Regions from separate parts of the Pantoea folii genome, predicted to be linked through region 1. Evidence: predicted binding sites of a transcription regulator. Region 1 holds the regulator's gene; the other holds the start of a gene.
What was found. Region 1 encodes PurR, which represses purine synthesis genes. Its sites were predicted from a motif close to CANGCAAACGTTTGCNTG; they were not measured.
Positions count from the first base shown of each region.

Region 2: purE (5-(carboxyamino)imidazole ribonucleotide mutase) is a predicted target of PurR. The motif match lies at 5,952-5,969, and genes of this name have one in related genera.

Region 1 is NZ_JBWXON010000031.1:1,575-9,031, reverse strand. It holds gene AC1MDE_RS24945 (Grx4 family monothiol glutaredoxin) at 1-229, opposite strand, end outside; gene AC1MDE_RS24940 (C40 family peptidase) at 594-1,379, shown strand; gene cydH (cytochrome bd-I oxidase subunit CydH) at 1,465-1,554, opposite strand; gene purR (HTH-type transcriptional repressor PurR) at 1,828-2,853, shown strand; gene punR (DNA-binding transcriptional activator PunR) at 2,850-3,761, opposite strand; gene punC (purine nucleoside transporter PunC) at 3,870-5,072, shown strand; gene cfa (cyclopropane fatty acyl phospholipid synthase) at 5,382-6,530, shown strand; gene AC1MDE_RS24910 (riboflavin synthase) at 6,579-7,229, opposite strand; gene AC1MDE_RS24905 (MATE family efflux transporter) at 7,428-7,457, shown strand, end outside.
Region 2 is NZ_JBWXON010000024.1:65,665-73,121, reverse strand. It holds gene AC1MDE_RS22955 (SDR family oxidoreductase) at 1-526, opposite strand, end outside; gene tesA (multifunctional acyl-CoA thioesterase I/protease I/lysophospholipase L1) at 558-1,184, opposite strand; gene ybbA (putative ABC transporter ATP-binding protein YbbA) at 1,152-1,838, shown strand; gene ybbP (putative ABC transporter permease subunit YbbP) at 1,835-4,252, shown strand; gene purK (5-(carboxyamino)imidazole ribonucleotide synthase) at 4,297-5,361, opposite strand; gene purE (5-(carboxyamino)imidazole ribonucleotide mutase) at 5,358-5,867, opposite strand; gene lpxH (UDP-2,3-diacylglucosamine diphosphatase) at 6,068-6,784, opposite strand; gene ppiB (peptidylprolyl isomerase B) at 6,784-7,278, opposite strand.

The sequences.
Region 1 (7,457 bases):
CCACCCACAATTGCGGGAAAGTCGGCCAGTTGGCGTATTTTGGCAATTCTGCACGGACATCCGGGTTTTGCAGAATATCCACATACGCGAAGCGCTCACCACAGGCAGAAAGCGCCTGCACAGCCTGTGCTGAGAAACCGCAGCTTGGCAGTTTCGGGGAACCTTTCATGTATAACAGAATCGGGTTTTCTGCGATCTGGCGCTGAATTTTTTCAACAGTACTCATTATTGCCTTCCTTAATCCTTCACTTCGTGTTTGTTTATTGTAGCGACTTCAGCCCCGCACTGAAAACGGGATTTTGCGTTACCGACCAGCTGATCGCCATGTTTGTTAAGTGCTGAGGGTACAGATAACATTTTCCTATCATTAATAAGCATGAACAAATTAATAATTAGCAATAATTTCGCTGCGTTAAACAGCTGAAATCGCTCAATTTAGCGACATTATCTACCTGGTAACAGATTAATAGAAAAAGGCCTTACCTTTTGGAAAAAAAGTGGATTAGAATTGCTTCGGCGCTGATCGTTGATCAGATTTCTCTTACTCTGCCGCAGCCTGCTTTTTGCCAGACTGCTTAACCTGTAACCGGACTATGCGTTTACTGATTACGCTTTTCATACTGGCTTTTGCGCAACTGTTTTTTAACGTGGCTTCTGCTTCTCAGCATGCCCCGATTAATGCCAGTTTGCATAATGCTGAGAAAAAAAGTGCGCGTGAAGATGAGCGCCGCAAGCGACGCCCGGTTAAATCAACGGCTAAAAAGTCTCGCCTGACCACCGTGCAGAAGCTCAAGCTGAAAAAGCAGAGTAAAACCGAAACCGCCTTAAACAAATCCAGCCGCAAAAAATCCCTGCTGAAGTCGCCATTGAAAAAGTATGGCCATCAACGCCTCGCGAAAAAGTCCCCAGATGTGGACGATGAAGTTCAGGGACTCACTGGCATCAAGATGAGCAAATCCCACCGCCTGCGCTACCAAAAGGCACGCGAAACCGCGATGACGAAGTTGATGGGACAACTGGGCAAGCCTTACCAGTGGGGTGGCACCTCACCCCATACCGGTTTCGATTGCAGTGGTTTAGTCTGGTATGCCTATAAAGATCTCGTCAAATACAAATTCCCACGCACGGCGAATGAGATGTATCACCTGCACGATGCCGCGCCCATTAAGCGTGAGATGCTGGAGAAAGGGGATTTGGTATTCTTCCGCATCAATAATCGCGGGACTGCCGATCATGTGGGCGTTTACCTCGGCAACGGTAAATTTATTCAGTCACCCCGCACCGGTAAAGACATTCAGATTAGCGCATTGGGCGAAGACTACTGGCAGAAACACTATGTCGGTGCGCGCCGTATGATGACTCCAAAAACTATTCGCTAATTGTTGCGCAACATCCTGTGGCTCTCGCCACAAAAAAAGCCGGACGCTTAATCAGTGCCGGCTTTTTTTATTGATGCGCTTTGAATTAATGAAGAATGGCGGTGAAGCTAAACGCAATAATCATCAACAGTGCGCCAACCGTGGTCATTAGCGCCAGCTTTAAATCTGTACTCATCACTTCTCCTTAGTCACACATTTATTAGGGTTAAAACAATTTTCGCACAGCGGTGGGCAAAAATCTCGTCTTATCCGCGCTGGCTTGCTAGAATCGCCGCCTTTCGTTGCGCAACTGATTTTGCGCATGCTGTATTTACAGCCTGCTGAAGTGATTTTCCCTGCCTGATACGGCAGATTTGCCCCCCTTTTAGGGCATAAAACCCTTCGCAGACGCAAACGTTTAACAATATACTTATCAGTAAGTTGCGATAAGCCGGGGAGTACCTTTTTCATGGCAACAATTAAAGATGTAGCGAAACGCGCGGGTGTATCTACCACCACCGTTTCGCATGTCATCAACAAAACGCGTTTTGTTGCAGAGGAAACGCGTAACGCCGTATGGGAAGCGATTAAAGAGCTGCACTATTCGCCGAGCGCCGTTGCGCGTAGTCTGAAGGTGAATCACACCAAAACGCTGGGACTGTTAGCCACTTCCAGCGAAGCGCCCTACTTTGCCGAAATTATCGAAGCGGTTGAGAACCACTGTTTCGAACGCGGCTATACCTTGATTCTGGGCAACGCACATAACGATTTGCAAAAGCAGCGCGCTTACCTGTCGATGATGGCGCAAAAGCGTGTGGATGGTCTGTTAGTCATGTGCTCCGAGTATCCTGACGATTTGCTGCAGATGCTGGAAGACAACCGCAACATTCCGATGGTCGTGATGGACTGGGGCGCCTCTCGCGGCGACTTCACCGATACCGTACAGGATAACGCCTTCCAGGGGGGTTACCTGGCTGGACGCTACCTTATCGAGCGCGGTCACCGAGATATCGGTGCGATTCCGGGTCAAATGGAGCGCAACACCGGCGGCGGGCGCCATGCGGGCTTCCTGCAGGCGATGAGCGAAGGCGGTGTGACCGTGCGGCCTGAATGGGTTGTTCAGGGCGACTTCGAGCCAGAATCGGGTTATCAGGCGATGCAGCAGATCCTTAATCAGAAACAGCGTCCGACCGCCGTGTTCTGCGGGGGCGATATCATGGCGATGGGCGCGATCTGTGCCGCCGATGAGATGGGACTGCGCGTGCCGCAGGACATCTCCGTGATTGGCTATGATAACGTGCGCAACGCGCGCTACTTCACCCCTGCGCTCACTACAGTTCACCAGCCGAAAGCGGAGTTGGGCAAAAAAGCGCTGGAAATGCTGCTGGATCGCATCACCAGCAAACGCGAAGAGCCGCAAACCATTGAGGTCCAGCCTACACTGATTGAGCGTCGCTCCGTGGCGGACGGTCCATTCCGTGATTACCGCCGTTAAAGCTGATTTTCGCTGAGCCACTCGTGGTTCAGCGTTTCAGCATCGCCAAGATAGGCGAGTAACCACTCCAGCGCGGGTGACGCACGCTGTTCTGACCAACTGACGCAGCAGGGACTTTCCGGAAACGGCTGCGGCAGTGATAGCTCCACCAGCGCGCCACTGTCGAGTAAAGGTCGCGCGAGGTGGCCCGGCACCATGCCCACGCACAATCCCGCCTGCAAACAATCCATCCCTGTTTCCCACTCTGGCACCACTAAACGCCGCTGATTATCCAATGTCCAGGTCATGCGTCGTGGTAATGCGCGAGAGGTATCTTCCAGTACCAGCGATGGCCAGGCACGCAGCGCTTCTTCGTTGAGATCGGCACTCGCGGCCAGAGGATGATCAGGACTGACCACACAACACCAGTTGAGAGCACCCATATCCTGAAAGGCAAAACGTCCACCCACCGGGATTGCCTGGGTGGCACCAATCGCCACATCGACCCGCCCGTCTGCTAAGGCATCCCATACACCGTTAAATACCTCGTAACTGATGATCAATTCCATATCCGGGAAATGACGGTAAAAATCCTTTACCAGTTGTCGGGTACGCTGGGGTTTTACAATGCAATCCACGGCAATACTGAGCTGTCCGCGCCAGCCATTCGCCAGTTGCTGGCATTGCCTGCGGGTTGCCAGCATTTTTTTGATAACAGATCGCCCTTCCCGCACAAAATGCTCGCCTGCAGGGGTTAACACCACCTCACGGTGCTGACGCTCAAACAACGGCACGGCCAGCCAGGTTTCCAGCTGGCGCACCGTATAGCTAACGGCAGAGGGCACGCGATGTAATTCCTGCGCCGCTGCGCTGAAACTGCCATTGCGCGCGACGGCGTCCACTACTTCCAGCGCATACTCAGACCACATACTTTTGCCTTCAAAAATTTTAACAGCACTGCGCAAATATTAGCGTTTCACAAAGAATGACGCACTCTTTTACACTCCCCGACGTTCAATCTGCCAATGAGAATTACTATGTTGTCGTCAAAAGGATTTATGCCCTATCTTGCCGTGCTCAGCATGCTCGGCTTCCTCGCTACGGATATGTATCTGCCTGCTTTTGGCGATATGCAGCGTGACTTCGCCACCGCGCCGGGCACCATCAGCGCCAGCCTCAGTCTATTTCTCGGTGGTTTTGCCTGCGCCCAGGTATTCTGGGGACCGTTATCAGATCGCTTTGGACGTAAACCCATTTTATTGGCAGGTTTGACGATTTTTGCCCTGGGTTGCCTGGGGATGTTATGGGTGACGGACGTCAATATGATGCTGGCACTGCGCTTTGTGCAGGCGGTTGGCGTGTGCGCCGCCGCGGTCAGCTGGCAGGCACTGGTGGTCGATCGCTACCCCAAAGCCCAGGCCAATAAAGTTTTTGCTACCATAATGCCGCTGGTTGCCCTTTCTCCTGCGCTGGCACCTTTGTTAGGTGCATGGCTGATGGGCCATTTCCACTGGCGCAGTATCTTTGTCGTGCTGACGATCATTGCCGTGCTGCTGGTCATCGGCACGCTGCAGCTTGCTGCGCCTAAAAAAGCCAAAGCAGATAATGCTCCGCAACCCGGCTGGCTGAATCTGCTCTCCACGCGTGTCTACAGCGGCAACGTGCTGATCTACTCTGCCTGTTCTGCCAGTTTCTTTGCCTGGCTAACCGGTTCGCCGTTTATCCTGGCGTCTGCGGGTTTAACGCCCGCCGATATTGGTCTGAGCTATATTCCGCAAACCATCGCATTTTTGATTGGTGGCTTTGGTTGCCGCGCGATGCTGAGCCGATATCAAGGATCGCAACTGCTGCCGTGGCTGTTGGTGCTTTACAGCCTGAGCATATTAAGTCTGTTTGTCGTCGCGATGCTGCCTGCGCCTTCGTTGATTGCTCTGTTGCTGCCTTTCTGTGGCATGGCACTGGCCAATGGCGCCATTTACCCGATTGTGGTTTCCAGCGCATTAGCGCCTTTTCCGCACGCCACGGGCAAAGCCGCAGGTTTGCAAAATCTGCTGCAACTGGGTTTGTGCTTTATCGCCAGCCTGTTGGTCTCTGCCGGATTACAACAGGCGCTCTACAACACCACACTGGTGATGGTCGCCACTGTGGTGCTGGCCTGGGCTGGCTTCATCTGGCAACGCAGCTTAAACGCACAAAGTGATATTGCTCACACCTCCCGTCCCTGCGAAGATAATCACTGATGCAACGATTATCGTTAGCAAACTAACGATAATCCGTTGAATATTGACCCACGTGAGCATATACTCAGTGGGTCAGCATTTCTGCAACAAATCAATAACATAATTGCATTAATTTTAAGCGACCCTGTCGCTGGGATGGCGTCTGCACGATCTTCCTCTCCTGATTGGTGCCAGACATTTCTATTCAGATTCATACCTCTGTAAAACGTCGGATATCTGGCGCACGGATTTTCCGTGAGTTCTCTCACAGGCCTTAGGAAATTGACTATTATTTCCACAGGTTCAAATCGGAAGGGTGATGGAGAAGCTATGAGTTCATCGTGTATAGAAGAAGTGAGCCTTGAAGAAAACCACTGGTTTCGCATCGTCAACGAATTACTGGAACGCGCTGATGTTGCAGTCAATGGCACACGCCCCTGGGATATTCAGGTCAAGCATCCGGATTTTTTTAAACGTGTTTTGCAGGAAGGATCGCTAGGTCTGGGTGAAAGTTATATGGATGGCTGGTGGGATTGCGAACAATTGGATGTCTTTTTCCATCGCGTTCTGATACAGCATCTGGATAAACAACTCCCGCGTCATTTTAAAGATACCTTGCGTATTGCGGCCGCGCGTTTAACCAATTTACAGTCTAAGAAACGCGCCTGGATTGTCGGGAAAGAACATTACGATCTCGGTAACGATCTTTTTTCACTGATGCTCGACCCCTTTATGCAGTACTCCTGCGGTTACTGGAAAGACGCTGAAACACTGGAACAGGCTCAGTATGCCAAGCTGGATATGATCTGCCGTAAATTGCAGCTTGAGCCCGGCATGACGTTGCTGGATATCGGCTGCGGCTGGGGCGGACTGGCTGAATTTGCCGCGCGCAATTATGGCGTCAAAGTGCATGGCGTCACCATCTCGGCTGAGCAGCAGAAGTTAGCCCAGCAGCGCTGTGAAGGGCTGGACGTGACTATTTTGCTGCAGGATTACCGTGATTTGAATTTGCAGTTCGATCGCATTGTATCCGTCGGCATGTTCGAACACGTGGGGCCGAAAAACTATGCCACTTATTTTGACGTTGCCGATCGCAATCTCAAACCAGACGGCATATTTTTACTGCACACCATTGGTGCCATCACCACCGATATGAATGTGGATCCCTGGATTGATAAATATATCTTCCCCAACGGGTGTTTACCGTCTGTGCGTCAAATTGCTGATGCCAGCGAGAAGCATTTTATTATGGAAGACTGGCATAATTTTGGTGCGGATTATGACACCACCCTGATGGCATGGCATGAACGATTCCAGAAGACCTGGCCGCAACTGGAAGAAAAATACGGCGATCGCTTCAAACGGATGTTTAGTTATTATCTTAATGCTTGCGCCGGCGCTTTCCGCGCGCGTGACATCCAATTGTGGCAGGTGGTATTCAGTCGCGGTAAAGAAGGTGGTTTACGCGTTGCACGGTAATCAAGGATAAGAATTTAAAAAGGCGCCGCAGCGCCTTTTTTTATTGGATTACTCAGCGTCTGCGGCTTGCGCCAGCGCGATAGCCGCGGCTTCACGTTGGGCCAAAACGCGTTCCACCGTCTCGACAATCGCCTGAGTATGGGGATCGATCTCAATGTTCACTTTGTGCCCCAGTTTTTTCGCACCCAGCGTGGTGCGCTCCAGCGTTTCCGGAATCAGGTGCACACAGAATTTGCTTTTAGTGACGTCACCCACGGTCAGGCTGATGCCATCGATACCGACGAAACCTTTATGCAGGATATATTTGATCTGAGAAGCATCCTGTAATTTAAACCACACTTCACGGTTATTTTCAGACTGGATGATTTTGCAGATTTCTGCTGTGGTCATAATATGGCCAGACATTAAATGTCCGCCAATTTCGTCACTGAACTTCGCCGCGCGCTCAATATTCACCACATCGCCCACCGCTAATTCACCCAGGTTGGTAATGCGCAGGGTTTCTTTGATAAGGTCGAAGCTCACGCGATCGCCCTCAATCGCCGTCACCGTCAGGCAGCAGCCGTTGTGCGCCACCGAGGCGCCCAACGCTAATCCCGGTAAAAGTTCTTCCGGCAGACGTACGATATGGGTACGAAACAACTCTTTTTCTTCTACGGCGATAATTTCGGCCGTGCCCTGCACAATTCCAGTAAACATACTCTCAGCCTCTGCGAAGTTTGCGCCAGTTTATCACAGCTTGAGCAGCGCGGTTTAATTTGCCGGAGTTCAAACTTTACACAATTAACTTAACAAAATGCGATCAAAGTTTGGTGGAACGCAGCGCTACCGCTACACTAGCCGCGCATTCTTTGGGGATATCTCCCCTCTTCTCTTCTTAATTTAAGCAGGTGTTACGTGCAGAAGTATTTAACAGAAGCGCGTCAA
Region 2 (7,457 bases), on a different contig from region 1:
GTTCGATCAAGCTTACGCGCACGCCGGAAGCGCGCACTTCCATGCGCAGCGCATCGCTCCAGGCTTCCAGCGCCCATTTGCTGGCGGCATAGGCACCGCGCCCGGGTGTGGAGATCAACCCCAGCACCGAGCTGGTATTGATAATACGGCCATTGCCGCTGGCTTGCAGGGCAGGCAGCAGGCGCATCGTCAGTTGATGCGTGCCAAACAGGTTGGTGGAGAACTGCTTTTCCAATTGCGCGCGCGAGACGCTACTCAACGGACCATACTGACCAAAGCCGCCGTTGTTGAACAGGCCATGCAGGCGATGCTCGCACAATTCCAGAATATGGTCGGCTGCGGCATCCACGCTGGCTTCATCATCAAGATCGAGCAGCACGCCAATAAAGCCCAGCGCCTCCATGCGCGCCACATCATCCGCGCGACGGCAGGCGGCAATCACGCGATAACCGCGAGACTGCAAATCGTTGGCGGCCGCTAAGCCGATGCCGCTGGAGCAGCCAGTGATTACAATTGTTTTTTGCATTTCTTTACCTGTTAAAAATCACACGCATGCTTTAATTCTGCTTTACTAGCGGAGCCAGTTCGTTGGCCATCAGATTGGCGATAAACGGCTGCGCATCCGGATTGGGGTGAATACCGTCCTGCTGCATCCATTCCGGCTTCAGATAGACCTGCTCCATAAAGAAGGGCACCAGAGGAATGTTGTACTGCTTTGCCAGCTGCGGATAGATCGCGCTAAACGCTTCGGTATAACGACGTCCATAATTAGCGGGTAAACGAATTTGCATCAGCAGCGGCTGTGCTTTAGCCGCTTTGACTTCGTCGATCACTTTACTCAGATCCTGCGCGATATTGGCAGGCGGGAAGCCGCGCAAGCCATCGTTACCGCCCAATTCGATTAACACCCAACGGGGTTGATGCTGTTTTAATAGGCCAGGCAAACGCGCCAGCCCTTGTCCGGCGGTATCTCCGCTGATGCTGGCGTTAATAATCTGGGGCTGCTGTTGCCAGGTTTTATTGAGCAGGCTGGGCCATGCCGCAGTGGCGGACATGCGATACCCGGCGCTCAGGCTGTCGCCCAGTACCAGCAAGGTATCGGCGGCGGCGATGCGGGACACCAGCAGAAGCAATAACAACAGGAAGGGATAATGCCAGCGGAAAACATTGTTGCAGTTCATCATCTTACTAAGTCCGTCGGTCAGGGAGAGCATCAGCTGACCATCCTTACCGGAGTTGAGCTGGTTGTCAAACCAGCTGAGACCATTGCGCTGATTGGCGAATCGGGTTCCGGCAAATCCACATTACTGGGCATTCTGGCCGGGCTGGACGATGGCAGCAGCGGCGAGGTCAATCTGCTCGGCCAGCCGCTGCATCATATGAACGAAGAGCAACGTGCCGCGTTGCGCGCGCGGGAAGTCGGCTTTGTGTTCCAGTCCTTTATGCTGGTGCCAACACTCAATGCGCTGGAGAACGTGCAGCTGCCTGCCTTGCTGCGCGGTGACAGCGATCGCGATAGCCGCGCCCAGGCGGTGGATCTCTTAACGCAACTTGGTCTGAAAGATCGTCTGCATCATCTGCCCGCGCAGCTTTCCGGCGGGGAACAACAGCGTGTGGCGCTGGCACGCGCGTTTAGCGGCCGTCCCGGTTTGCTGTTCGCCGATGAACCGACCGGCAACCTGGACCGCAAAACCGGCGATCGCATCGCCGACTTACTTTTCTCCCTTAACCGCGATTTCGCCACCACGCTGATTCTGGTGACGCACGATGAGCAACTGGCGGCGCGCTGCGATCGTCGGCTGCGTCTGCGCGACGGCAAGCTGTGGGAGGAGACATGATTTGGCGCTGGTTTTGGCGTGAATGGCGCTCGCCGTCGCTGCTGATTGTCTGGCTGGCGCTCACCCTGGCGGTGGCCTGCGTGCTGGCGCTGGGCTCGATCAGCGATCGCATGGAAAAAGGGCTCAGTCAGCAGAGCCGTGATTTTATGGCGGGCGATCGTACCCTGCGCAGCAGTGCACCCGCGCCAGAAGCCTGGCTGAACAAAGCGCGCGATGAAGGGCTCTCGGTCAGTCGTCAGCTCAGTTTTATGACCATGACCTTCGCCGATCAAACGCCGCAGCTGGCGGATGTGAAAGCGGTGGACGATGCCTATCCGATGTTCGGCACCTTGCAGACCGATCCGCCGGGATTAAAACCGCAGGCGGGCACGGTGCTGGCCGCGCCACGCTTGCTGGCGCTGCTGAATCTGAAAGTTGGCGATAACGTTGATGTCGGTGACACCACGCTGCGCATTGCTGGTGAAGTGATTCAGGAACCGGATGGCGGCTTTAATCCGTTCCAGACGGCGCCGCGCCTGCTGATGAACCTCGCGGATGTCGATAAAACCGGTGCCATTCAGCCGGGTAGTCGGCTCAGCTGGCGCTATAAATTCTCCGGCGATCCGGCTCCGCTGGCGCGTTATGACAGCTGGATCCAGCCGCAGTTAAAAGCCGGTGAGCGCTGGATCAGCGTCGAGAACTCCGAAGATGCGCTCGGTCGCTCAATGCAGCGTGCGCAGCAATTCCTTCTGTTATCAGCACTGCTGACGCTGATGCTGGCGATTGCCGCCGTTGCGGTGGCGATGAGCCATTACTGCCGCAGCCGCTACGATCTGGTGGCAGTGCTGAAAACGCTGGGCGCCACGCGTAGAGCCTTACAACGGCTGATCATCGGCCAGTGGCTGGCGGTGTTGCTGCTGGCGGCCATCGCAGGCAGCGTGCTGGGGCAGGGGATTGAGGTCATCCTGCTGGCGATGCTCAAACCGGTGCTGCCCGCCGCCTTGCCTGCCGCCAGCTTCTGGCCGTGGCTGTGGGCGATTGGCGCGATGTTTGTGATTTCGCTGCTGGTGGGATTGCGCCCCTATCGCCTGCTGATGGCGACGCAGCCGCTGCGTGTGCTCCGGCGCGATGCGGTGGCGAATGTCTGGCCGCTGCGGTTTTATCTTCCCGCGATGGCGCTGGTGGTGGTTGGCCTGCTGGCGTTATTGATGGGCGGCAGCAAAATGCTGTGGGCGCTGCTGGCGGGCGTGGTGATGCTGGCGCTGCTGCTGTCACTGCTCGGCTGGGGCACGCTGCTGCTGCTGCGTAAGCTGGTGGTGCGCAATCTGGCGATGCGTCTGGCGATCAATCGTCTGCTACGGCAGCCGGTGATGACGCTGAGCCAGCTGGCGGCATTTTCGCTCTCCTTTATGCTGCTGGCGTTACTGTTGGTGATGCGCGGCGATCTGCTGGATCGCTGGCAGCAGCAGTTACCGCCGGATGCGCCAAACTACTTCCTGCTCAACATGACGCAGGAACAGGTGCCGCAGGTGCGCGACTTCCTCAATCAGCATCATATTAAACCGGAATCCTACTACCCGATTGTGCGTGCGCGTCTGACCGAGCTGAACGGCAAAGAAGCCGATCCGAAGATGGATAACGCGCTGAACCGCGAACTCAATCTGACGTGGCAATCGGAGCGTCCGGATCACAATCCGCTGCTGGCCGGGAGCTGGCCGCCGAAAGCCGGTGAAGTATCGATGGAAGTGGAGCTGGCTGATCGCCTTGGCCTGAAGCTCGGCGATACGCTGACCTTCAGCGGTGATACCCAGCAGTTCAGCGCCAAAGTCACTAGCCTGCGCAAAGTGGATTGGGAGAGCCTGCGGCCGAATTTCTTCTTTATCTTCCCGCCGGGCGCGCTGGATCAACAGCCGCAAACCTGGCTGACCAGTTTCCGCATGGACAGCAATCCGGCACTGCTGGCACAGCTCAATCGCGCCTTCCCGACGCTGAGTTTGCTGGATGTCGGCAGCATGCTGAAGCAGATCGGTCTGGTGCTGGCGCAGGTCAGTCAGGCGCTGGAGATCATGGTGGTGCTGGTGACGGTGTGCGGCGTGCTGCTGCTGCTGGCGCAGATTCAGGTCGGTATGCGTCAACGCAGACAAGAGCTGGTGGTGTATCGCACGCTGGGTGCCAGTAAACGCCTGCTGCGCGGCACGCTGTGGTGCGAGTTTGCCTTGCTTGGTGTGGTGTCGGGGATCGCGGCGGCACTGGGCGCAGAAGCGGCGCTGTGGGGATTACAGCGTAAAATCTTCGATTTCCCCTGGGAGCCAGACTGGACGCTGTGGATTGCATTGCCGATTTGCGGCGCGCTGCTATTGTCAGTGTGCGGTGGCTGGCTGGGCGTGCGACTGCTGAAAGGGAAGGCGCTGTTCAGGCGGTTTGAAGCGGCTTAATCTTGTGCACAAAAATCAAAGGCCGCTTGCGCGGCCTTTTTCATTTACAGCTTCTCAACCGCCCAGGCAATTCCGCTGGCGTACTCTTCCGGTAGCAGCGGCATCAGCGCGTTCAGCGCCGCCGTAAGGCGTGCCTGATCGCTATCGGTGAGATTTAAGTGCCCCACCTTACGGCCAGGACGCACTTCTTTGTCATACCAGTGCAGATGCACCAGCGGCTGTTGCAGCCAGTCGACATTCACGTCGGTGCCAATCAGGTTCACCATCACCGACGGCGCAAACACCACCGGTTTCGGCAGTGCCAGACCCAGCACCGCACGCAGATGCAGCTCAAACTGGCTGATCGACGCGCCGTTCTGCGTCCAGTGACCGCTGTTGTGCACACGCGGCGCCAGTTCGTTGATCAGCAGACCTTCAGGCGTGATGAAACACTCCATCGCCATCACACCAACGTATTTCAGCTCATGCATGATCGCGCTGAGCATCGCTTCCGCCTGCTGCTGTTGCGCGGCATCGGCCTGCGGGAAGGCCACGCTGGTGCGCAGAATGCCGTCCTGATGCAGGTTATGGGTCAGTGGATAGAACACTGTGGTGCCATCCTGACCGCGCGCACCGACCAGCGACACTTCACCGCTGAAGTTGATGCCCTGTTCAACGATGCACTCGCCGTAGCACTCATCCGGCAACGAATCGGTTTCATTGGCGCGCAGACGCCACTGACCGCGACCGTCATAACCGCCGGTGCGACGTTTCACAATCGCCAGTTCGCCCAGCGAGCTGAATACCTGCGGCCACTCGCTTTTATCCGCCAGCAACTGCCAGGGCGCCGTCGCCAGGTTCAGCTGATCGAGCAGCTGTTTCTGCGTCAGGCGATCGGCCAGACGCGGGAAGATATCGCGGTTCACAAATGCCGGATGCAACGCCAGCTCACGCGTTAACGCGGTTTCCGGCCAGCGCTCAATCTCTGCGGTGATCACGCTTTCGGCGATTGGCAGGGCAGAAGGTTCGGCATCCAGACCCACCGGATACACCGCGATGCCCAGCGGTTCGCCCGCCTGGCGCAGCATACGGCCTAACTGACCGTTGCCGAGTACGCAAACCGGTTTCATGCATCCACCCGCGGATCTGGGTTGTTCAGCACTTCGTCAGTCTGGGTTTGACGCCAGGTGGCGAGACGCGCCGCCAGGTCTTTGTCATGCACCGCCAGAATCTGTGCCGCCAGCAGCGCAGCGTTAGCCGCACCGGCTTTACCGATCGCCAATGTGCCGACAGGAATACCGCGCGGCATCTGCACGATGGAGTAGAGGCTATCCACACCGCTCAGCACGGCGCTTTGTACCGGCACGCCCAGCACTGGCACCAACGTTTTGGCAGCAATCATGCCCGGCAGATGCGCAGCACCGCCCGCTCCGGCAATGATCACGTGGAAACCGTTATCCGCGGCGGTTTCGGCAAAGCTGAACAGTTTGTCTGGCGTACGGTGAGCAGAGACCACTTCAACGTGGAACGGAACATCCAGGCTGTTAAGAATTTCCTCGGCGAACTGCATGGTAGCCCAGTCACTTTTAGAACCCATGACGATGGCGATACGAGCCGGGGTGGCGTTGGATGACATGCGGTCAACTCCTGTGAATAGTCAAACGAACCTGGCCGGGCGGGCAGGTAAAGAAGGGCACAGAGAATAGCATGAGAAGAGAGCAAGGAAAACGGTTGCGTGGCCGGAAAACGGGCAATGATGCGTCAGGATGGGCAGATGATGAATCTTCATCCCGCTAAGTGTCGAGCACTGGCGCGCCCGACTATGAAGATGCGATTTTAAAACGGGAATTCGATCAGCTGCACGCCATCGGCATCAACCTGAATCATCGAACCATTTTCATGCCAGGCACCGAGTACCACACGTTGGGCGCTTTCACCTTGCACCAACAGCTCATGCACCGCCGGACGGTGAGTATGCCCGTGAATCAGAATCCGCACCTGCTGGCGCGTCATCGTATCGATTACGGCTTGCTGATTAACATCCATGATGCTCATCGACTTGTGCTGATTGGCTTGCTTGCTGTCGGCGCGCATACGTGCGGCAATGCGCATACGAATCCGCAACGGCAGGGCGAGGAACAAGCGCTGTAGCCAGCGCTGATGCACTTTGGCGCGGAAGCGCAGGTAGCCTTCATCGTCAGTACATAAAGTATCGCCATGCATAATCAGCACGCGATGGCCGTACAGGCTGAGCACTTGCTCTTCCGGTAGCAACGTCATCCCGCTGGCACGCGCAAAACGTTTACCGAGCAGGAAGTCTCGATTGCCATGGATGAAGAATGTGGGGATTGGCAGGGCTTTTAGTGCAGCAGCGATTTCACGATGTAGCGGATTAGGATCATCATCGCCAATCCAGGCTTCAAACAGATCGCCGAGGATGTAAAGCGCATCGCAATCGCGCGCATCACCCTGCAAAAAATGCAGAAAACCGGCAGTAATTGCCGGTTCTTCTGTGCACAGATGCAAATCTGCGATAAACAGCGTGCGCGACATTACTCGCTAACAGTCACTTTCTGGATGACAACGTCGTCAACCGGAACGTCCTGATGCATGCCGCTGCGGCCCGTTTTCACCGCTTTGATTTTCTCAACCACGTCCATGCCTTCAACCACTTCAGCGAACACGCAGTAACCCCAGCCCTGCAGGCTTTCGTCACGGAAGTTCAGGAAGTCGTTGTCTGCTACGTTAATGAAGAACTGTGCAGTCGCAGAGTGTGGCGCCTGAGTACGGGCCATCGCCAGCGTACCTTTGGTGTTCTTCAGACCGTTGTTGGCTTCGTTACGGATGTCTTCTTTGGTGTCTTTCTGCTTCATGCCAGGCTCGAAACCGCCGCCCTGAATCATGAAACCGTTGATAACACGGTGGAAGATGGTGTTGTCGTAGAAACCTTCACGGCAGTAGTCCAGGAAGTTTTTCACGGTAGCCGGCGCTTTGTCATCGAAGGTTTTGATTACGATGTCGCCATGGTTCGTCTGGAAAGTGACCATTATATTCGTCCTGTTACGGGTGTCGTCAGTATCAACTGCCGCGCCTGCTAAGCGGCGGGGCATTTTTGTAGACGCCTCTTATATCACAAATTCCGATGGCTCGTCAGTAAGGCAGCCACAGAAGGTAAGCGAGCGATGCACAACTGAGAAAAATACGGCACAATACCCAGCTACGCTGG